One region of the Brevibacterium sediminis genome, then DNA from elsewhere that is predicted to be linked to it. Evidence: riboswitches for the same ligand, from Rfam matches in the RefSeq annotation. Region 1 holds a riboswitch; the other holds the start of a gene.
The links. A riboswitch is a leader RNA that binds a small molecule or an ion and turns the genes downstream of it on or off. The one in region 1 is predicted to bind S-adenosylmethionine.
Positions count from the first base shown of each region.

Region 2: it holds a riboswitch for S-adenosylmethionine, as region 1 does, so the genes downstream of both, KTJ89_RS15275 (hypothetical protein) here and sfnG (dimethylsulfone monooxygenase SfnG) in region 1, are expected to answer to the same signal.

Region 1 covers NZ_JAHQRN010000002.1:243,262-254,935, forward strand. Annotated here, with positions in the region: gene KTJ89_RS05470 (permuted SH3 domain-containing protein) at 116-1,249, shown strand; gene KTJ89_RS05475 (ABC transporter ATP-binding protein) at 1,246-1,995, shown strand; gene KTJ89_RS05480 (ABC transporter permease) at 1,992-3,191, shown strand; gene KTJ89_RS05485 (MFS transporter) at 3,169-4,692, opposite strand; gene KTJ89_RS05490 (helix-turn-helix transcriptional regulator) at 4,814-5,713, shown strand; tRNA gene KTJ89_RS05495 (tRNA-Ser) at 5,826-5,913, shown strand; SAM riboswitch class I at 6,306-6,424, shown strand; gene sfnG (dimethylsulfone monooxygenase SfnG) at 6,435-7,583, shown strand; gene KTJ89_RS05505 (SpoIID/LytB domain-containing protein) at 7,603-9,177, opposite strand; gene KTJ89_RS05510 (type 1 glutamine amidotransferase domain-containing protein) at 9,302-9,835, opposite strand; gene KTJ89_RS05515 (NADP-dependent oxidoreductase) at 9,931-10,890, opposite strand; gene KTJ89_RS05520 (hypothetical protein) at 11,146-11,674, opposite strand, start outside.
Region 2 covers NZ_JAHQRN010000006.1:244,835-256,508, reverse strand. Annotated here, with positions in the region: gene KTJ89_RS15290 (HdeD family acid-resistance protein) at 1-185, shown strand, start outside; gene KTJ89_RS15285 (inorganic phosphate transporter) at 566-2,068, shown strand; partial or broken gene erm (23S ribosomal RNA methyltransferase Erm) at 2,643-3,338, shown strand; SAM riboswitch class IV at 4,124-4,234, shown strand; gene KTJ89_RS15275 (hypothetical protein) at 4,278-4,772, shown strand; gene KTJ89_RS15270 (metal-dependent transcriptional regulator) at 4,839-5,510, opposite strand; gene KTJ89_RS15265 (hypothetical protein) at 5,644-6,189, shown strand; gene betT (choline BCCT transporter BetT) at 6,370-8,628, shown strand; gene KTJ89_RS15255 (hypothetical protein) at 8,805-9,920, shown strand; gene KTJ89_RS15250 (lipase maturation factor family protein) at 9,924-11,513, shown strand; gene KTJ89_RS15245 (hypothetical protein) at 11,547-11,674, shown strand, end outside.

The sequences.
Region 1 (11,674 bases):
GGGGACACAAGATTGCGACAAGGACACTGTTATCCACTCGTGACAGAAACATCATCTGAGCGGGACATTCACTGGATAGTGTGGACGCATCCTCGTTTCCCATCCCTAAGGAATCATGCACATTTTCCGCAGAGTGGTTCTGCCGCTGGCCTTCCTCCTCGTCCTCATCCTCATCGCTGTATTCCTCGGCTGGATCGCCTTCAAACCGGCTGCCGACGACGAATTCGACGATGTCGGTGCCAGTGGGGAGCCGGCGGAATCCACCATCACCGCCGAACGCGGCGACATCTCCAACACAATCGAGGTCAAGGGACGCATCAACGTCGACTCCCCGACTGCGGTCAAAGCCGACCACGACGGAGTGGTCAACCATCTCTTCGTCAAGCCCGGTGATGAGGTATTCAAAGGCGCGGAGCTGTTCCAGGTCCGAAGCGAGGGTGAGCAGGAGGCGCCCGAAGAGCCGGACGGCGGCAGCGACGATGCCGAGACAGCAGACTCGGATGGCGGGGACGAGGCATCGGGAGGCGACCCGTCGACCCCGGCCAAGCCGAAGTATCATTCGGTGATCGCTGCGGAAGACGGCACGGTGGGTGATTTCTCCGTCGAGCAGGGTGACACCGTCTCTGCCGACACCCAGGTGACCGAGCTGCTGAAGAAGACCTTCACCGCCAAGGCGCCGATCAAGGCGACCGACCTCTACCGAGTGCAGGAGCTTCCGGATACCGCGAACATCGCAATCGACGAGGGCCCGAAGCCCTTCGACTGCACGGGTCTCAGACTTGACCAGGGACCGGGTACGGCCTCGGGATCGTCGTCGACGAGTGAGGATGAGTCCGAGGACCCAGGGGCTGAAGGCGCAGGTGACGACGGTTCTGCCGCCGAAGGCTCGGAGGGAGGTTCCGGAGACGCTCCGCAGCTGATCTGTGCCATCCCCGACGATGTCACCGTCTACAACAGCCTCGATCTCACTATGACCATCGATGCGGGAGAGGCGAAGGACGTCATCGTCGTTCCGGTGACCGCGGTGCGCGGACTCACCGAGAAGGGATCAGTCTGGGTGACCGGAGACGGTGGTAAGTCCGACGAGCGTGAGGTCGAGATCGGCCTCAACGACGGGTCCATGGTCGAAGTGAAGTCGGGCCTGGAGGAAGGTGAGGAGATCGATGAATTCGTTCCCGGCACCGAACCCGAAGACGAGAGTTCCGAGGGCGGCATGGATGACGAGTTCGGCGAGGGAGAGGACTGGTGAGCCGCCCGGAGCCGACGGCGGCAGAGACTCTGCTCTCGCTGCGACATGTGTCGCGTTCGGTGCCGATCGCTGACGATCAGCTGCTCACGATCCTTGCCGATATCGACCTCGAGGTGGGGGTGGGGGAGCACATCGGCATCGTCGGTCGCTCCGGCACCGGCAAATCGACGCTGCTCAACATCCTCGGACTCCTCGACGCGCCGACGACCGGGGACATGGAGTTCGCAGGTGAACCCGTGCAGAAGATCTCCCGGAACAGGGCCGCAGCGATCAGAGGACGGGACATCGGATTCGTCTTCCAGCAGTTCAACCTCCTGCCCGGACGCACCGCGGTCGAAAACGTCGAAGCCCCGCTGATGTACGCCACCGGACGGGAGTTCCGCAATCGGCGGAGATCGGCCGAAGCCATGCTCGAGCGCCTCGGCCTCGGCGACCGGATCGAGGCGAAGCCGAACCGTCTCTCCGGAGGTGAGCAGCAGAGAGTCGCGATCGCACGCGCGCTGGTGCGTGAGCCGAAGCTCGTGCTCGCCGACGAGCCGACGGGCGCCCTTGACGTTGAGACGGGGCGTCAGGTCATGGAGATCCTCGACGGCATCACCAAGGACTCGGGTGCCGCGCTCATCACGATCACCCATGATCTCGGGGTGGCGAACATGGCCACCCGACAGTTCTCGCTCAGTCAGGGGTGTCTCCATCCGGTCCTCGACGGGGCCACCGCCGAGGCGCTGGCGGGTGAGAGCCGATGATCACAGGATTCGCCGCATCGATCGTCGAAGCCTGGCAGGAACTGAGGGTGCACAAGGTGCGCGTGCTGATGTCCCTGATCGGCGTCGGCGTGGCAGTGTGTGCACTGACCCTCGTCGTCGGGTTCGGGAACATGATGCAGAAGGGGCTCGCCGACTCGTACGAGCAGCAGGGTGGTCGAGCCGCGACCTACACCCTGAGCCTCAATCCGACCGAGTCCGAGATGGGCGAATCCGAGGTCGAGAAGGTCCGGTCAGCACTCGACGAGACCGCCGACCGTTTCGGAATCAGCCACATCTCCGCCTACGGTCAGGCCGAAACCACGGTGCCGGGACCGGCTGGCACCGTCAGCGCCTCGATGTACATCGTCGACCCGGATTTCGACGTCATGCGCCGACTCTCCGTCGATCACGGCAGGTGGTTCACCGCCGGTGACGCTGCGAACCTGTCGCCGGCCGTCGTCGCCGATGAGACTTTCCTCAGCGAATACGGCATCGACCCGACTTCCCTGCCGGCCACGATCGAGCTGTCCGGTTCCCCGAAGAAGACGGCCACGGTCATCGGTTCGGTGCCCTCCTCCGAATTCCAGGAGTACGGGGAGATCTACGTCCTCAACGGGCAGGAGAAGCAGTTCGCCGCAGACGCCTACGCCGTCACCGAATTCGAGATGTGGGTGCCGCCCGAGGTCGGTGAGGAGCTGAGCAAACAGGTGACGAGTGATCTCAGACGGCAGCTGCCCGGCTTCGACGTCAGTGCGGACAGAACCGATTTCGCCTCGGACATCGATGAAACACTGGGTCCGGTGAAGAACGTGCTGTTGGTCATCAGCATCCTCATTCTCTTCATGGGTATGCTCGGCCTGCTCAACATCTCTCTTGTGACGATCCAACAGCGGATCAGGGAGATCGGCATCCGCAGATCCTTCGGGGCGACGAGTCGGCGCATCTTCTTCTCCGTGATGATGGAGAGCGTCGTCGCGACGACCATCGCAGGCGCTGTCGGCGTTCTCATCGCCGTGCTCGTGCTCAAGGCGCCGCTCGTCTCTGAGTTCATGTTCGACGGTGCGAGCACTCCGCAGGTCCCGATCTCTGCCGCGATCGTGGGCATGCTCGTCTCGGTCGGAGCCGGAGCGCTGGCAGGATCGGTGCCTGCTGTCGTCGCCACTCGGGTGCGGATCATCGACGCGATCCGAGCCTGAGGAGTGCCAGAGCGCCCGTTCCGAAGGCCAGGCACAGCCCGACCTGAACGAGGCATGCCACGGCGAAGGCATTGTCATAGCCGAGGCTGAGCGTGAAGACATGGAAGAGCGCTCCGAGCAGTGCCACGCCCACGGCGATGCCTGCCTGCTGCATCGTTGCGATGAGACCGCCGCTCAGCCCGGCCACTCGGTCGGGGACCGCTCCGACCACGGTGCCGACAAGAGGACCGAACTGGAGAGCCTGAGCCGCGCCGAGGACGACTCCCGGAAGCTGGAACCACAGATTCCATTCTGTGGCTGGGGCCGTCGCCGACGCCCAAGCCACCCCGAGAAGGCTGATCGCCTGCAGGGTCGTGCCGAGGACCATCGTGCCGGGCCCGCCGAGTCGACCGACGGCCCGGGGGACGAGGAGAGAGATGATGAGGAAAGCTGCGGCGAAGAGGCCGAGCGTGAGTCCGGAGACGGCGGCGGGGTCACCATGGCCGGTCTGCGATGTGAGCGCGAAGTTGTAGAGGAACGTGCCGAAGCCGGCGAAGAACACGAAGGCCATGAGCATCCCGATCCATGCGGCAGGGATGCGAACCACCTGCGGCGGAATGAGGGGGTCACGTCCGGCCGCCTCGGCGCGGTTCTGCCAGAGTGCGAACGCGGTGAGAGCTGCAGCGCAGGCTGCCAAGAGGGTTGCGGGCAGCGGAAGCCAGCCGGTGACCGGTCCCAGCGCCAGTCCGATGACGAGGCACATCATGCCCACGCCGAGGAGGATCGCGCCGGGGGCGTCGAGGGGTGCCGGGTCGGTGCTGCGTGATTCGGTCAGACGCAGGGAACCGAGATAGGCGGCTGCGGCGGCGATCGCGCAGCTGAGGAACGCCGCCCGCCACCCCCAGGTCTGGCCGAAGAGGGAGATGAGTCCGCCACCGAGGACCTGACCACCGACGGTGCCGACTCCGGAGAATGCGCCGAAGAGGCTGATCGCCTTCAACCGTGCGGCCCCGGACAGCGAATGCTGGAAGCTCGCGAGGATCTGCGGCATCATCACCGCCGCTGCCGAACCCTGGGTTGCGCGAGCCACGAGCAGGAAGAGCGGATCGGGTGCCAGTCCGACGGCGATTGAGGTGATGACGAGCGCGCCCGTGCCGATCATGAACAGGCGGCGACGCCCGAAGCGGTCCCCGATGCGACCGCAGAGGATGAGGCCGGAGGCAAAGGCGGCGGAGAACAGACCGACGATGAGTGCCGAGGTCGCATCACTCGCACCGATGTCGGCCTGCACCGCTGGGATCGCGACGTTCGAGACGGAGAACATGAACGTCGCGAGGAACGCACCGAGGTGGAGCGGCCAGAGGACGGGGGCAGGATGGCCTGCGGTGGGGGCGGGCTCGACGTCGGGTGCGTGACCGGGAGCAGCCTCGGCGAGGGCCGAGGTCGGAACCGCCTCGGCGAGGGCCGAGGTCGGAACCGCCTCGGCGGAGGTCGATGATGTCTGCGTGTGGGAATCTCTCATGGATCCAGTCTGCGATGGGCCTCGGGGGAGTGGGAGGGCGTGCTGATGGTGTTGGTCGCACCACCAGGCTGAGAGCGGTGACAGGGTGGAACGGGGTGAGCGTCGGACGGACAATGGAGGCATGGCACAAGTGAGAACCGAGGAGCTAGGACGATTCCTGCGTTCGCGACGCAACCGAGTGCGGCCCTGCGAGGTCGGTCTTGCGGCCGCCACCCGGCGGAGGGTGCCGGGACTGCGGCGCGAAGAGGTCGCTGTGCTCGCGAACATCGGCACCAGTTGGTACACCTGGCTTGAGCAGGGGCGCGAGGTCCACCCCTCGGAGTCGGTGCTCGAATCCATCGCCGAGGCGCTCCTGCTCGACCGTGAGGAGCGTGCCCATCTCTTCCTGCTGGGCGGATATCCGGATCGAGTCGCGAACCCGGGGGACTCGGCGGTGGGAGAGCAGATGCGCACCTTGCTCGACGAACTGCTGCCGCTGCCGGCGATGGTCACTGATCCGCGGTATACGATCCTCGCCTTCAACTCCGTCGAACGGTATCTCGCCTCCGACCTCGAAGCACTCGCTCCGGCCGACCGCAACTGCGCGATCCAGTCCTTCGAGAGCCCGGAATGGGCGCGGACCTTCCACTCCGACGACGGCCATCGGGCGCAGGTCGTGGCGAAGCTGCGTGCCTCGTACGCGGAGTCGATCGACGATCCCGAGTGGTCGCCGCTGCTGTCGCGGCTGCGCAGGAATCCGGAATTCTGCCGCCTGTGGGATTCGGGAACGGTCGGTCGATCTGTCGGGCGGGTCAAGACCATTGAGAACCCGTATGTGGGCACGCTCAAGCTGACGATGACGACGCTCATCGCGCAGGAGAACCAGAGGCTGACGCTCTCGGTCTATCAGCCGGTGGACACGGTGACGCGGTCCCGATTGGAGACGCTGCACGGCTGGATCAATGACGGCAGCATCGAACGCAGACGGGAGGACGGGGCGCAGCCGTCGGCAGAACGGCATCTCCGCGCCGTCGCGGAATGAACCGTGTGCCGTCGGGTGACGAGGTCGCGTGTTCACCTGCGGGAAGTGGGATGCTTCACACTCGGCCACCGCGATTTCGCATTGTCGTCATGACTCGGATAAGCTGATTCGCGGAGGATTCGCCTAGTGGCCTATGGCGCTCGCCTGGAACGCGGGTTGGGTTAACGCCCTCAGGGGTTCGAATCCCCTATCCTCCGCCACGGAAGTCCCGGTCTCGCAGTTGCTGCGGGCCGGGACTTCGTCGATTCACCGGCGGCGGACCTCCATGCCGGTCGCGGGAGGCTCGTATTCGGACATCCCACACCGATTGTGACAGTTCGCACCATTCGTGCCACCTGCTACCGGTGCTTTCGCATCCCTCGTCGGTCCTGGTCCAACGCACCGGTGCAACGAGGTGGTGTGCCGCCAAGGGTGAGGGGTGCGGAGCTGGGTGCAGCGGAGCGCAGCTGCCGGAAGGCAAATCGCATGACGGTTCGTGGCGGAATGCGTCATTGTGACGGCATGCGTCGGCCTGCGAAGTCTGCCCGCCGAGTGTGGTCTGCGTCTCAGTAGTCTGGCACGGCACACCCGCACACACGATATTGCACACCTGCACACATCACGAGCGACTGAAGGGAACTGGCCCGATGACGTCGCAGCAACCGGTCCGGCGCGGAAGATCGCGCAGCGCACGCCCCGCGGACACGGTGCTCATGCCAGTTTCGATGGGAAGGGACACACAATGACGAATCTCCACGCCAACCCGATCTATACCGGTGAACCCGAAGACCTGAAGTTCGCCTACTGGGTGCCCAACGTCTCCGGCGGCCTGGTCGTGTCGAACATCGAACAGCGCACCGACTGGGGCTACGACTACAACGTCAAGCTCGCACAGACCGCCGAGGCAGTCGGCTACGAATACGCACTCAGCCAGGTCCGCTACCTCTCCAGCTACGGCGCGGCCCAGCAGCACGAATCGACCTCCACGTCACTCGCGCTCGCCCTTGCCACTGAGAAGCTCAAGGTCATCGCCGCCATTCATCCGGGCATCTGGGAACCGGCCGTGCTCGCGAAGTTCATCCTCACCGCCGACCAGTTCACGAAGGGCCGGGCCGCCATCAACGTCGTCTCCGGCTGGTTCAAGGACGAATACACCCGCCTCGGCCTGCCGTGGCTCGAACACGGCGAACGGTACCGCCGGTCCGCCGAGTTCATGGATGTCGTCCGCAAGCTCTTCACCGAGGAGAACGTCGAGTACCGCGGCAATTTCTACACCGTCGACGACTTCACCCTCCGCCCCGGCCCCTACCCAGTCGAGGGCCGCCCCCACCCGGAGATCTTCCAAGGCGGAAACTCCTCGGCCGCTCGCATCAACGGCGGCAAGCACGCCGACTGGTACTTCTCCAACGGCAAGGACTTCGACGGCTTCCGCGAACAGTACGACGACGTCACCGAGGTGGCCCGAGCGCACAATCGGAAGGTCCGTTTCGGGCTCAACGGGTTCGCCATCGTCCGCGACACCGAGGCCGAAGCCCGCGAACAGCTGCGTGAGATCATCGCCAAAGCCGATGAAAGCGCGGTCGAAGGATTCCGCAAGTCCGTCCAGCAGGCCGGAGCCTCGACTCACGATAAGAAGGGCATGTGGGCGGATTCGAGCTTCGAAGACCTCGTCCAGTACAACGACGGCTTCCGCACCCAGCTCATCGGCACTCCCGAACAGGTCGCCGACCGCATCATCGAGTACAAGAAGATCGGCGTCGACCTCATCCTCACCGGCTTCCTGCACTTCCAGGAGGAACTCGAAGCGTTCGGCAAAACCGTCATCCCGATCGTTCGCGAGAAGGAAGCCGAACTCGTCAACAGGGGACTGCTCACCCCTGCCGGAGTCTGACCCTGGAGGCGAGTTTCCCTCAGGCCACGCTGAATGACGCGGACTTGAGCTTCAGCTTGGTCCGCAGCTGATCGCCGGTGAGGCTCGCGGTCTTCCCCTTCACCGAGGTGGCTTTCACCGTCTTCACCAGACCTGAGCCGGTCTTCGCCACCGTCACAGACCGGACGTCTGCCAGCCCGAACGCCCGTGCCATGTCGGCCTGCTTGGCCGTCACCGACCACGAGGCGTTCGGGTTCTGCGCAGAGGCATACTTCGACGGAGAGTCATCGACCGAGACTAGGTACGGCACGGCCGACCCCCACACCTCGGCAGCCGAATGCGTCTTCGAGCCTGCCGACGACGAGTAGACAGCATCGATGAGCCCGCCCTTGTAGGTGATGACGCGCGCCGACTTCACCGTCGACCCGCTCGTGCTCTGTGTCGCGGCCACGGCCTTGCGCCATGGACCGGAATCGCCTGCATTCTCATGAGTCCACCCGAGGAAACGCTGCGAGGCCACCTCGTCATAGACGTTGCACCCGCAGGCAGGCTTCACCGCACCGAGATTGCGGTAGGCATAGGTGCGCGAAGCGATGGCCTGAGAGCGCAGGGCTTCGGACTGCCACGATGCCGGCATCTCGGCGATGCCCGGCAGATATTCCTTGTTGAGACCCACCACGTTGATGACGTTGAGCGAGCTCTTCAGCTGACCGATCTCGAGCCGTCCGTGCCGGTAGGTGCCGGTCGCCCCGTTCTGGGCACCGCTGACCGACACCGTCGTCGCCGACGAACTCTTCCAATATCGGGTGCCCTGCCATTCGAGGGTGAGCTTCGATCCCGAATAGCTCTTCGACCCGATGATCGCCTTGACCGAACCGGACGAGGTCCGTTCGATCGTGACCTTCGAGGCCGATTCGATGGTCTTCGACCCGACCTTGACCCGCAGACGGCCGGACCGCGGAGAGACCGTCACGGACTTCTTCCCGGTCAGCAGCTGCACCCTGAGACTGGCGTCGGCGTCCTTCGACATCGTCGTGACCTTGGCCCCGGTGTAGTAGTGCTGCAAGATCTGCGTCGACGACTTTCCGGCTGCCGCCATTCCGCGCGCTCCGTACTGGCTCATCCCGACTCCATGGCCGAACCCCGACCCCTTGATCGTGAACGACGACGGCGCCTTCGTCAGCGTCACTTTCGCCCCGGACTTCGCCGTCCACACGATCATGCCTTTCTGGAACTTCTGCCGGGTCTCGGACCCGGACCGGTACTCGTTGCTCGTCGGATAGCCGAGCGGACCGCGTTCCCACCCGGACTTCTTCCACGCCGTGCGGATCGCACCCAGAGTCGCATGGGCACCGGTGGCCTTCGTCCAATGGATGCTGCCGTGCTTGAACGACTGATAGCAGCCCTTCTGGATCAGCGTGCACCGCTGCGGGCCGACCGCTGGGCCGAGCTTGCCGGAATTCCCGCCGAGCGATCTGTGCATCGTCCCGATCGCGCTCGAGGTCGAATAGGCGGCATGTGCCGGAGGCGGTGTGGAGCAGAGAAGGAGAAGGAACCCGATGAGCAGTGACGCGAGGGCAGGAGTCGTCGCCTTGACGAACGGGGAAGCTGGCATGAGTAGATCATAAGCGCGGCTGTCAAGACCCCGGGTGACGAACAGACGAACTCCCCGAAACGATCGTTCCGGGGAGTTCCTCGCCGAGGCGGTCCGACCTCGGCGAAAGAGGCATCGTTCCTGCTCAGCTCAGCTTGTCAGCGATCGCCTGGTTGAAGGCGTCGAGGTCGCCGGGGTTGCGGGAGGTGATGAGGTTGCCGTCGACGACCACCTCGGTGTCGGTCCAGTCGGCGCCGGCGTTGATGAGGTCTGTCTTCGTCGCGATGAAGGACGTCAGCTTCCGTCCCTTGGCCACTCCCGCCTCGGCGAGGATCCACGGGGCATGGCAGATGGCCGCGACAGGTTTGTCGGCAGCGAAGAACGCTTTGACGAGGTTGACGGCGTCCTCGTCCAGACGCAGAGCGTCGGCGTTGAGGGTGCCGCCGGGCAGGACGAGGGCGTCGAAGTCATCGACCGAGGCTTCGGCGACGGGAACGTCGACGTCGAAGGTCTCGGCGTGCTCCCAATCGCCTTCCATCGCCTGCAGTGTTCCCTCGGACGGGGAGACGATGACGGTCGTCGCCCCGGCCTCGTCGAGTGCCGCGCGGGGACTGGTGAGTTCGATCTGCTCGACGCCGCGGGTGAGGAGGAATGCGACCTTCTTATCGGTGATGGCCATGATGGTGCTCCTTTTCTCTGTGTTCTGGAAATGCTGTCTGTCGTGAAATCTGTCTGTCGTGGGAATTGAGCCGCCGCGGAACTTGGGCCGGCGCCTCAGGTCAGATGGGCTCGCTGCTCGTCGGTCAGCGGCTTCGCGGGGAAGCGCAGCAGCACCTTGCCTGCCGGGTGGGCGGTGAGCAGATGCCGGTAGGCGTCGTGGACCTCTTCGGCGTCGAAGACCCGGGCGATCGGGATGTGGATATGGCCGTAGGCGATGGCCTGGCCCAGCCAGACCATGTCATCACGGCGGGCCCTGGCTTCGCCGTCGATGCTCACCCCGTACTTCTCCGCGACCGTGGGGCCCGCACCGATCGAGACGATGCGGTCGGCTGGGACGCCGAGGTCGATCATGCCGGTGATCTCGTCCTCACCCTGCGTCGAGTACGCGGCCTGGATCCCGTCGGTGGCGAGTTCACTGACTCGGTCCCATAGGCCCTCACCATAGGTGACGGGTTCGATCCCGAGGCTTTCCAAGAGAGCATGATTGCCCTGGCTGGCGCTGCCGATGACCCTCGCCCCGAGGTTGCGGGCGAGCTGGGCGACGATGATGCCGACGCCGCCGGAGGCCCCGGAGACGAAGAGAGTGTCGCCTTCGCTGAGGCGCAGGGCGCGGATTCCGGCGACGGCGGTGCGCCCTGCGACGTAGAGACCTCCGGCGGTGTCGACGCCGAGTCCGCGCGGGATCCTGTCGAGCCTGTCGGCAGGATCGGTGATGAGAAGCTGTTCGGTCTGCGCCTGCTTCGGCAGCCCGCCGTAGACGAGGTCTCCGGGCGTGAAGTCCGTAACGCGTTCGCCGACCGAGGCGACGACGCCGGAGAAGTCCACGCCGTTGCCGGAGGCAGTTTCGACGGAACCGAAGCGACCGCCCTGGAGCATCTTCCAATCCAGGGGATTGAGCCCGGCATAGAGGACGGTGACGAGGACCTGGCCCTCGCCGACCTCGGGGACGGCCACCTCGGCGAGGTGAAGCTGATCGATGTCTCCGTTGGAGGTGTACTGGACGCGTCTGGTCATGCTCTGCTCCTCATCGGTGGGCGAATCAGTCCGACTGACGAATCGGTTGAGGGCCCGACCTGTTCCGTGGCCCACATCAGCGACAACACCACAGGAAGCCGACTTGTTCCACGACACGAATGACCGCACTCCCCGGGCCGCAGCGGGCCAGGGGAGTGCAGTTGGGGATGCGCGGAATTCGTCAGGCGAATCGCGGCTGCTCGAGGGGAGCGGATCAGGGTGGCCGCGTCGATGAGGCGACCGGGCATTGTCGGCTCAGATGTTCGGGAACTCGAGGCTGTAGCCGATGCCGGACTGCGACGCCGAGGTGATCTTCACAGTGCCGTAGTGATTCTTGCCGGCAGCGGTGACGGTGCAGTTCTGTGAGCCGCTGTGGGAGAAGATCCGCAGGTCGGAGTAGCAGTCGACGTTGTCGACCGTGGTGCCCTGCTTGGCGTAGGCGTTCTTGATGTCCGCCTCGAGAACGTCGGCGGGGATCTTGCCGTTGCCGTCGGCGTCGAGTTCGACTCCGTCTTCGCCGATCCGCGGACCCTGGTAGCCGTTGTCGGTCGTGCCGCTCGACGACGATGATCCGCTCGAGGTGGAGTCGCTCGAGGACGACGATCCGGTGGACGACGAGCCGTTCGAGGTGGAGGAGCCACTCGCCGAGGAGGCGCTGGACGAATCCGTGGATCCGCCGCTGCCGGTGGTGCCGTTGTCCGTCGTGCCGTTATCGGTCGTTCCGGTCGAACCCGAACCGGTGGAGTCCGAGGCGGAGCCCGAATCCGATACCGGTTCTTCGGCG
Region 2 (11,674 bases), on a different contig from region 1:
CACCGGGCGCCGGAGTGACCGCGCTGATCTTCACCCTCGCCGGGTTCATCATCCTCGTCGGCATCGCCCTCATCGCTCTGGGCCGTCGACTGCGCAAGGTCGACAGGCAGATGAAGTCCGACCCGCATCGCAATCGCCCCGATGACAGCGGCGGCGATGTCATCCGCGGGGAGATCATCGACTGACTCCGGCCGCCTCGGCGAGCTTTTCCCCTTTCGACAGAGCCCGGATCCGCACATCTGCGGGTCCGGGCTCTGTCGCGTACCCGCTGTTCACCGATTCACATACGAAAGTCGGCCCGAAGTGGTCATTGTCACAACATGACTTTCCGTCTCCGCCACACCCAAGCGCCCGCCTCCCGCAACGATCCGCCCAAATAGCATCTGACCTGGAACATTGCGTGAACGGAAGGCGAAAAGTACCGAGTGTGCATGAGCATTTCGCACCACTTGGAATCGGAGTTAACCGTGCATTCATCTTCTCCGTAACCTGGCGGTCATCCGCCCTGCGAATCATGGAGGCAGACAGACACTGCCACATCGACTGAAATTCGCGAGGAGAACGAATGACCCAGGTTCTGGCACCGGAGCGCCACACTCCGCCACCTGCCGTCGGCCGCAGCAACGACCGCCTCTGGCATCTGGCCTTCGGCGGCCTGATGGCGATCACCCTCATCGCCTTCACCCTGTGGTCGCTCGACTTCGTGGGCCGGGACGCACCCCGCATGGTGCTCATCACCACGGTCATCTTCGGCGCCTTCATGGCCTTCAACATCGGCGGCAACGATGTCGCCAACGCCTTCGGCACCTCCGTCGGCGCCGGCACCCTGACGATGAAGCAGGCACTGCTCATCGCCGCGGTCTTCGAGGTCAGCGGCGCGCTTCTGGCCGGCGGTGATGTCACCGACACGATCAAGAGCGGAATCGTCGACCTCAGCGGGGTGGCGATCGACCCGATGGACTTCGCGTTCATCATGATGGCGGCCCTCCTCGGCGCGGCAGTGTGGCTGCTGGTAGCGACGCGGATGGGCTGGCCGGTGTCGACGACGCATGCCATCATCGGCGGCATCATCGGTGCATCACTGACGATCGGATTCGTCACCGGCACCGGCGGATTCGCCATGGTGCAGTGGTCCGAGGTCGGCCAGATCGCGATCTCCTGGGTGCTGTCTCCTGCCCTCGGCGGACTCGCCGCGTTCGTCATCTACGGGCTGATCAAGAAATACGTGCTCGGCAAGTCGCTGTCGCACACGCTGAAGCCGCATATGCTCGCCCCGGTCTCCGCAGCCGAGGGATCCGTCGACGCGCAGATCGACGCCGCCGCCGAGGATGCCCCCGCCGAGGGAGGATCGATCGGCACGCACTCGGCCCTGCAGCGGTGGGTTCCCCTCATCGCTGCCGTCGGCGCTGTCATCATCACCGCGATGCTGCTGTTCAAGGGACTGAAGAACCTCGACATGAGCGTGACCACGGTCGGCGGTCTGCTCATCATGGCGATGATCGGCGCGGCCGTGTGGCTAGCAGTGTTCGTCTTCGCCAAGACCCTGCGCAAGCAGACGGTTCCCCGTGCGACCTACATCCTGTTCTCCTGGATGCAGGTGTTCACGGCCTCGGCCTTCGCCTTCAGCCACGGTTCGAACGACATCGCCAACGCCGTCGGCCCCTTCGCCGCCGTCCTCGACGTGCTCCGCACCGACAGCATCAGCGGCGAGGCGAGCGTGCCGTTCGCAGCCATGCTCACCTGCGGCATCGCCCTCATCGTCGGTCTCTGGTTCATCGGCCGCAAGGTCATCGCAACGGTCGGCACGAACCTCACCGAGATCCACCCGGCCTCCGGATTCGCCGCCGAACTCGCTGCCGCGGGAATCGTCATGGCCGCCTCGGTGAGCGGTCTGCCGGTGTCGTCGACGCACATCCTCATCGGTGCGATCATCGGCGTCGGCCTGGTCAACCGTTCGGCAAACTGGAAGCTCATGAAGCCGATCGCATTGGCCTGGATTATCACCCTTCCGGCCGCAGCGGTCATCGGTTCGGTCGGCGTCATCGCCCTGCGCACCATGATGGGCTGACCCACTGACACGAACGCTCACACGCGTTCGCCGGACTCCGTTCGACACACGGCTTCGAACGCATCCCCACCTCCGCCCTGCCGACTTCCACACGAAGTCGGCAGGGCGATTTTCGTCCGAACTCTGGTCTCGGCAAAGCTCCCTGTGCTATCTTGATCGGCATGGGAACATTGAACAGCAGCGCAATGACTGCGCCTTGCTTCTTTATTCGTCACCGCAGCGCCTGACAGCGCGCCTGACGAATTCTTCTGCGATCGGCTGACCGACGACGGTCACCCTGATCTGCTCTGCAAGCGCGTTGTCCTCCCGGAGAGCCATCGGCATCCGGGCGATGCGGCAATCGGCTGATCACTTTCCGATTCCCTGACCACTCCGATCATCATGATCGACCGGGTCTATACGAATCGATCTGACTCACCTTCATTGCGCTGCCTCGGGTGCCTCCATCTTCCTTTTGGAGCACATCCCATTGCGACCCCACACGTCACGACACCGTTCGACACGCAGTCAGTCCCATTCGCTCTCGGCCCCGCGGTCACAGCACGGCGGGCGGCATGAACTCGGCCAGAACTTTCTGCGTTCGCCCACCACTATCGACACGATTGCGAGCCTGGCTCGTTCCACCTCCGGACCGATCATGGAGATCGGTCCCGGGGATGGGGCAGTCACTTCCGAGCTCTACCGGCTCGGTCGAAAGCTCACACTCGTCGAACTCGACGAAACGAGGTTGGATCACCTTGAAGACACGTACCCGCGGGCCGAGGTCCGGCACGCCGACATCCTGACCACCCGGCTCGACCGGCCGGTCATCGTCGGCAATCTGCCGTTCCACCTCACCACCCCCATCCTCCGCAAACTGCTGCGTTCCGGGCGCTGGCAGCGGGCGATCCTGCTCACCCAATGGGAAGTGGCCCGCAAACGCGCAGGCATCGGCGGATCGACCATGATGACCGCGCAATGGACCCCATGGTTCGACTTCCGCCTCGTCACCCGCGTCCCCGCCGACGCGTTCACCCCGAAGCCCAGCGTCGATGGCGGCATCCTCACCATCGATCGCTGTCCCACCGGATCGATTCCAGACAATGCTCGATCCGAATATCAACAGTTCGTCCGTTCGGTCTTCACCGGTCGCGGGCGAGGAATGAAAGGAATCCTCTCGAAGATGAGCATCACCGATCATCGCACTCTGCAATCGACCATGGACCGCAACGACATCAGAGGAGACACATTGCCCAAAGACCTCACCCCCGCCCAGTGGACCGGACTGTTCACCGAACTGGTCACCGAAACAGATCAGAAGAATGCGAAGAAGGGAAAGACCATGCGAAACAGCAAAGCACCCAAACAGAACCCCGTCACCGAGGCGGCCCCGCAGACACCGTTGATCACTGGGGAGATGCCCATCGTCGGCGCCAAACCGGCGACCGAGAAGCTGCAGGCTTCCATCCCGGGCACCGATCCGAAGGCGAAGAGCCATGACAAGGGTCATCTGCAGGCCGAACGCGGTTTCATGAATCAGCATCAGAAACCGCAGCAGCCCCAGCCGAGGTGGAACCTGCCGCGCAGGTGAGTCTCCGATGCTCCGGTCCGACGTTTCCCCGTCGGACCGGGGCGTTGTCCGGCCCGTGCTCCTCCATGCCGATGCGCCGACGGACCACGACACCGGCGGCTCCTCCGTCTTCTCCGGAAGTTCATCTTCGCCGACTGCCGGCGCTCGTAGACTGAAAACAGCAGGTCCACGCACTGCGCATTCGGTCGAGAGGTCAGCCGGAATGGACAATGAACACGGCACTCACATCAGACGCTTCATCAATGGGTGGTGTCCTGGCTGCGAAGAGAGCAGCAGCCTGACGCCGGGTCGACTCAATTCCGACGGGACTATCGAATTCCGCACCTGTGTCGACTGTGGGGAAACCGTCGAGGACCACGATCCTCGATACTGGTCATCGGCCGCCGACGCCGATGAAGAAGGACTCGTCTAGATTCCTCCTCCGCCGGCCACGGAGGTCACCAACGCAAAGGTCGTGTCAGACCCTCCGTCTACACTGAAATCACGTTCGCGAGCTGTGGCCATCGGTACCTGGCCGGCCACACGGCAACCCGTCATCGACCGGGTGCCCCAGGGGAAGAACGGGCCCGCGTCGACCGCTCGGGCAAGCTTCGATCCGGGTCAGCGCTGCGCAGGCGCGCCCGAGAAGGACGGTTTGCCATGTCCGCAGACTTCAACGACTCCGCCGACTCCCACAACCACTCCGAGAACCGCCGCAGGGCCGCCGAACAGTGGCCGGGCTTCGAACCCGAGGTTGCCCTGCACTGGTCGAAAGTTCTCCTCCACCACTCCCCTGACCCGCAACGCGCCGGCATCAAAGCTCAGATGAGTTCGGCGATCAAACGGGGCATTCCGATTGCCGGACCCGGCTGGGTGAGCACTGCCGATGCTGCTCGCAGTGATGGCTTCACACCGGTGCTCTATCAGACCCTGTTCGACACGCTGCAATCCATTCCCAGAACGGCATTTCGGTCCCACCCGGGGCATCGGCAGAACAGGCACGGAACCTACCTGCCCGGCACCCCGTATGAATCAGAACTCTGGTGCGACTGGCCGAAGCTCTTCCTCGTCGAAGGTTTCGACGCTCACGCAGCCACGACGCTGACCCTGCTGCGCGCTGAACCGAAGTTCCCACGCCCGCGAAGCAACAACTGAGCAGAGGGTCTCTGACCTCACCGAACCCAAACACCACTGCCGGTCGGATCAACAGATCCGACTCGGTCAACTCGCCGAGGAAGCCACGTCCAGATACACGGCCGCGGCGAGCGCGGAGTCGAGCGTCTCCTGCTTCCCTCCGATGTCCACGGTCACGGCTTCATCGGTGCGATCGACGACGTCGAGCGCGACATCGGGCAGCACCCCCGCCTCGGCGAGCTTCCCGAGAACAACAGGATCAGCATCGGAGACCCTCAGCACCGCATAGGATCCGGCGGCCGCCTCGGCGAGAAGGGTCGGAATATGGGAATCGACGGCACCGTCGGCACCCGGAATGGGATCGCCGTGCGGGTCGGACGTCGGGTGGCCGAGGAACGCGTCGATGCGGTCGATGAGCCGATCGGAGGCTGCATGCTCGAGGATCTCGGCCTCGTCATGAACCTCGTCCCAGCCGTAGCCGAGCGACATCACGAGGAACGTCTCGATGAGCCGGTGCCTGCGCACCATCGACAGGGCGATCGCCTTGCCCTGCTCGGTGAGCACCGGTGGCTTATATGGGACGCGAGTGATGAGACCGAGTTCGTCGAGACGCTTGAGCACCTCGGTGACATTGGCCTTCGTCGTGCCGAATCGGTTCGCAAGTTCGGTGGCCGTCATCGGGTCGCCGCCCCATTCCTGAGCCGACCAGATGGCCTTGAGGTAGTCCTGACTGACCTCGGAGACTTCACCTGCACGCATGCCCCCCAGTATCCCATGGACGCGTCACCGCGCGTCGACACTTCACCCGAAGTGGGCGATCGGACACAGATGTTCCCAAACGATTACCACCGACCCACCCCATCGCCGAGGCGGCCCTGCCAGAATCACATTCATGACCTCCCACTCCCTCCCCTCCGACTCGGTTCACCCAACCGACAACGCCGACCAAACAGGGTCGGTTCGGCCCGCCATCCCCGACGGCCCCTCCCTCACAGACGGCTGGTCCCCGTTCCGTGCGCTCCGCCGCTGGGCGAAGGCCCGCAAGCCGGCATCCCGACCAACAGCACGGCGAGGGCCGACGACCCCGGACAACCCGCGAGCACGATCAGATGGAATCAACGCAACCGGCCTGTTCCGCCCCGGCGAGATCGAATACGTGCGGCTGCGGAGCCTGCCGCCGTTCGACACCGATCTGCTCATCCTCACCGACCAACGGATCATGCGGGTGCGCACCGATGCTCAGGGCTCCATCGCCCAGCTCTCGGAGGCGGCCGCTCGGCAGGTCGGCGCCGTTCGAGCAGAGGATTTCCGCGGACGCGCGACCGTGACCGTGGAGCTGCACGTCGGATCGTCGATGCGGCTGGAGGAGACCATCCCCACCGAGGCGCAGCGATTCGTCGACACTCTCACCGAGGTGGCCGCTCGCTCCCGGGCATGATCCCTTCCACCCTTCGGGCCCGTTCGAACCGGCTCCCGTGCCCGGCCCGGCTGGACAACCCGGCAGCTTAGTCAACTTCCTGAAAAGAGGGGGTGCTGTCTTTGTGAAAATCCTCCAACCGTAGAATAGATCGGGCCCATTTTCGGGCCCAGTCCACTTTTGTCTACCGGAGGTCGATGCGTGCAGGATCCGAACGAAGAGAAGTTGAAGCGCCCAGTCGTCGAGCGTGAGCGATTCGGCGGTACCGACCGAGCTACGAGAATCAGCAGGGACGTCGACCCCGAGAAGCGCGCTCCGATCGACAGCACGGAGATGAGCAAGGGCCCGGAGGAGCTCTCCGACGAACGCGGTTCCCGGGTCAACTGGCGAGTCTTCATCGTCGCCTCTCTCATCATCCTCGCGTTCTCCGTGTGGGCGATGATGATGCCCGACTCGGCTCAGTCGACCATGAAGACGGCTGTGGACTGGATCGCAGAGAACCTCGGTTGGTTCTATGTCGTCACCGTCACCGTCGTCATCGGCTTCGTCCTCTGGGTGGCACTGTCCAAGGAAGGCGGCGTCAGGCTCGGCCCGGACCACTCCCGCCCGCAGTACAACCTCTTCACTTGGGTCGCGATGCTCTTCGCCGCAGGCGTCGGCATCGACATGCTCTTCTACTCGGTGACCGGACCGATCACCCAGTACCTCCACCCGGTCAATGCCTCCCCCGAATCGGCGGCAGCCGCTCAGGACGCCGTCGTGTGGACGATGTTCCACTACGGCATCGCCGGCTGGTCGATGTATTCGCTGCTCGGCATGGCGATGGGCTACTTCGCCTACCGCTGGGGCATGCCCCTGTCGATCCGTGCGGTCCTCTACCCGCTGCTGGGCAAGCGCGTGCGCGGAACCACCGGTGATGTCATCGACATCTTCGCCCTCGTCGGCACCGTCTTCGGCGTGGCCACCTCGATGGGCATCGGCGTCGTCCTGCTCAACGTCGGGTTCGCCACTCTCTTCGGTCTCGAAACCGGGCTGGCCCTGCAGATCGCGCTCGTCATCGTGGCAGTCGTCATGACCGTCGCCGCCTGCACCTCTGGCGTGGACAAGGGCATCCGCCTCGTCTCCGAACTCAACCTCTGGTCGTGTGCGGCGATGATGCTCTACATCCTCGTCACCGGCAAGACCGCCTTCCTGCTCAACGCCATGGTCGAGAACATCGGCCGCTTCATCTTCACCCTGCCCGAACGCACGCTGTCGACGTTCGCCTATGTCGACGGCGGCTCCGAATGGATGGGCGGCTGGACCCTGTTCTTCTGGGCCTTCTGGCTCGCCTGGGGTCCTTTCGTCGGGCTGTTCCTCGCCCGCATCTCCCGCGGCCGCACGCTGCGTGAGTTCGTCATCGCTGCGATCACTGCCCCCGTGATCTGCGACTTCATCATCGTCACGATCTTCGGCAACTCGGCCCTGTCCGAGGTCTTCAACGGCAACGACGAGTTCGCGAAGACGGCCATCGCCTCCCCGGAACAGGGCTGGTACGACCTACTCGAGATGTTCCCGGGAGCGACGTTCCTCATCGGCCTGGCCACTCTGTCCGGACTGCTTTTCTACCTCACGAGTGCGAACTCCGGTGCCATGGTGATGTCGAACTTCTCCTCCTCGATTCCGAATCCGGAAGAGGACGGAGCCAAGTGGCTGCGCATCTTCTGGGCCCTGGTCACGGCAGTGCTCACAATCGCCATGCTCGTCGCCGGCGGCGTGACGACGATGGAGTACGCAACGCTGATCTTCGCCCTGCCGGTGACGATCATTGCCTACCTAGTCATGGCCTCGTTCTCGAAGGTGCTGCGCATGGAGCGCGCCGAACGCGAAGGCCGGACCCGTCGTCGCCGCACCACGGCCGCCCACGGTGGACGTGCTCCGGAGAAGACCTGGCGTCAGCGGCTGGCGACCCTTCGCTCCTACCCGACGAAGAAGTCCGTCGAACGCTTCGTCGCTGAGGTGGTCGGACCGTCCCTGGAAGCCGTATCCAAGGAGTTCCGCGAACTCGGCTACACCGTCGAACACATCCAGACCCTCGATGAAGACACCGAGATCACGACGAACACGCTCAATGTCGACATGGGCGAGCAGCGCGACTTCCACTACGAGGCCGCAGCCATCGAGGCGAATGTGCCGTCATTCGGTGCCCGCAACGCCCCACGAGGTGACGACAAGTACTTCCGTATCGAGGTCTTCACGCAGACCGGTTCGGAAGGATACGACCTCATGGGTCTGAGCTCACAGCAGATCATCGATGACGTGCTCGACCGGTACGAGAACCATCTGTCGTTCCTCGCCTACTCGCACGAGCACTCGTTCCAGTCGGTCGTCACTCCGCCGACACCGCCGACCACGGATTCGATTCCGGCGGTGCCCACTGAAGCCGACGATGTCGAGGACCTCGAGGAACCGAAGCACTGAGTGAAACCCCTCGCCGAGGCGGCCGTGCCCACCCGTGCACAGCCGCCTCGGTGAGGGATGCGTCCAGAAGGAGCGGTGACCGACACGGTCACCGCTCCTTACTTATTCGCTGCCACGCAACGGATCCGGAACATCTCAGCGCCCCGGGTTCGCAGAGTTCCTGCGAGGATAGAGGCATGACAAGGGACAGACGCTCCAAGGGCAGTGCGCTCGTATTCGGGATCGGGTTCGCCGTCTTCGCCTCGGTTCCGTTCTTCCTCGCCAATGCCGGTCTCAACCCGCTGCGCAACACTCTGCTTTGGGAAATCGACCCAGATCGGGCGCCGAGCATCGGTGCGGCAGCGTTGTTCCTGCTCTCAGCCCTCGCCGCTTTCGCCTTCTACGAGGACAAACCGCCGGCAGGGAGCAGCCGCGCCCGTGCGCAACTGGCCGAGGATCCCCATGGGGTGAAACGCAGACAGCCGCCCACCGCCTTTGTCCGCAGCCCCTGGCATCGGGTGTTCGCCGTCGGACCGGTGTGGGCCGTCTGCGGAGTCATCGCCGCCTTCATCTGGCACGCCTTCGCGAAGGACTCCGGAATTCCGGGCACCGTCTGGGGCGACTTCACCGCCTCCCCGCTGCCGGCCATCGCTGTGCTGTTCGGGCTGTGGGCCACGGTGAACTTCAGCCTCGCGCTCGGCGCGATCGCCGATGCCTTCCACCGCACCCTCTGGGCGATCTTCCTCGTCGTCTCGGTGCTCATCGTGATTCTGGCGATCACCATCGGCGTCGTGGCCTCGAACGTCTTCACGATGTCACCGGTCGCGGCTCTGGCTGTGACCGCCGTCTGCCTCCTCATCACCACGGCGGCCCTCATCCCAGCCCGCCTGTTCGCCGGCGCCCGAGCCCGTGTCACCAACCGGATCGATGCCGCCCATGAAACTCGACTGCAGTCGCTGCTGACAGCCCTCGCCCCGGGTGAGAACCTCATGCTCCACTTCGCCGACAGGGAGAACCCTGCCGGGCAGATGCTCGCCGCCACGAACCAGCGGCTTCTCCTGGCCGCACCCACCAGCACCGGAACCGGACCCACTAGACCGGGACAGGTCCGCATCCTCGACCAGGCTCATCCCGGCCAGCTGCACGGAGCCAGCACCAAGTTCCGCCCGGCCGGGCACACCACCTCGGTGCACTTCCGGGACCGCCCGGACATGGAATTCATCGGCGGGGATCCGAGCGAGGCAGACAAGTTCGCCGAAGCGCTCACCTCTCTGGCCACGACCGGACGTCTTCCGCAGGAGGAGGATACTTAAGCCATGGACCTCAGCCAGGTGGTCGCTCTGCTCACCGCCGGCGACTACACAATCTCCCGCGAGATCATCCAGCGCGGCTTCGGCGTGCTCTTCCTCATCGCCTTCGCCTCCGCGTTCAACCAGTTCCCGGCTCTCCTCGGCGAACGGGGACTCACCCCTGCTCCGCGCTTCATCGCTCTGACCTCGGCCCGGCAGGCGCCGACGATCTTCCGCTGGAAGCGGTTTGCGTATTCGGACCGACGACTGCGCCTCGTCTGCGTAATCGGAATGGTCCTGGCCGCCTCGGCGATCATCGGTCTGCCCCAAGCCGGCCCCGCATGGGTGCCGATTCCGGTGTTCTTAGGCATGTGGGCGCTGTATTTCTCGATCGTGTCGATCGGGCAGCGCTTCTACGGCTTCGGTTGGGAATCGCTGCTGCTCGAAGCCGGGTTCCTCATCGGCTTCCTCGGCTCCCACGATGTGGCCCCGACGTGGGCGATGATCCTGCTGTTGCGCTGGTTCGTCATCCGCATCGAATTCGGTGCCGGAATGATCAAGATGCGCGGGGATTCGTCCTGGCGGGACCTCACCGCGATGGACTACCACCACCAGACCCAGCCGATGCCGAACCCGCTCTCCCGGCGCGCGCACCTCATGCCCGGCTGGTGGCACAAGGCTGAGACCTTGGGCAGCCATATCGTCCAACTCGCCGCGCCGTGGCTTCTGTTCCTGCCCCAGCCGATCGCATCGTTCGCCGCTGTCGCGATCATCATCACCCAACTCGCGCTCGTGGTCAGCGGCAACTATGCGTGGCTGAATTGGGCGACGATCCTGCTCGCCTGCTCCGGCATCAGCGACACGTTCTTCCGCTGGATCGTCGGCGGCCCGTTCCCCGAATGGGGGTGGAGTTCCATCACCGATCCCACCACCACCGAGGCGGCCGACCCCGCACCCACCACCGCGCCGGTCGAGGCGCTGCCGGTCTGGTGGCTGATCGTCGTCCTCGTATTCGTCGTATGGCAGGCGTGGCTGAATGTGCCAGCGCTGCGCAACCTCTTCTCACCGAATCAGCTGATGAACGCGAGCTTCAATCGGCTCGGGCTCGGCAACGCCTACGGCGCTTTCGGATCGATGACCGAGACCCGCAACGAGATCATCATCGAAGGGTGGATCGCACCCGAGGACAGCAGCGCCGATCGCGGCGCGGATGCGGGTGGCGACACTGACGGCGCGGCTGCTATCGACGACGGCTGGCGCGAGTATCGGTTCAAGGGCAAACCCGGTGATGTCTGCCGCCGCGGACCGATCGTCGCTCCTTATCATCTGCGCCTCGATTGGCTCATGTGGTTCGCCGCGCTCGGCGACTACCGACAGACCTGGTTCACCGCACTGCTGCGCGCGATCGGCTCCGGTGATGCGCAGATCCGCAGACTGATGGGCCTCGACCCCTTCGACGGTGCCGCACCGGACCTCATCCGTGTCCGCGTCTTCACCTACCGCTATGCCACCCGCGCCGAACGGCAGGCGGCCGCCGCAGCCGGAGAACCGAAACCGTGGTGGGTGCGTTCGGACCCGCGAATCCTCGTTCGGCCGATAGACTTGCGACAGAGCTGACCGACGATGCGCGCACTGAAGAACTGACCATCCATGAGCACCCACAAGCGGGCACTGTCCCACGGACTGACCGGCGCTTTCGCCCTCAGCGCCGTGGCGACTGTGGTGTTCTTCGTCGTCAACACCGGCTTGGCACACGCATCCAGCTCATCGGACGTCGT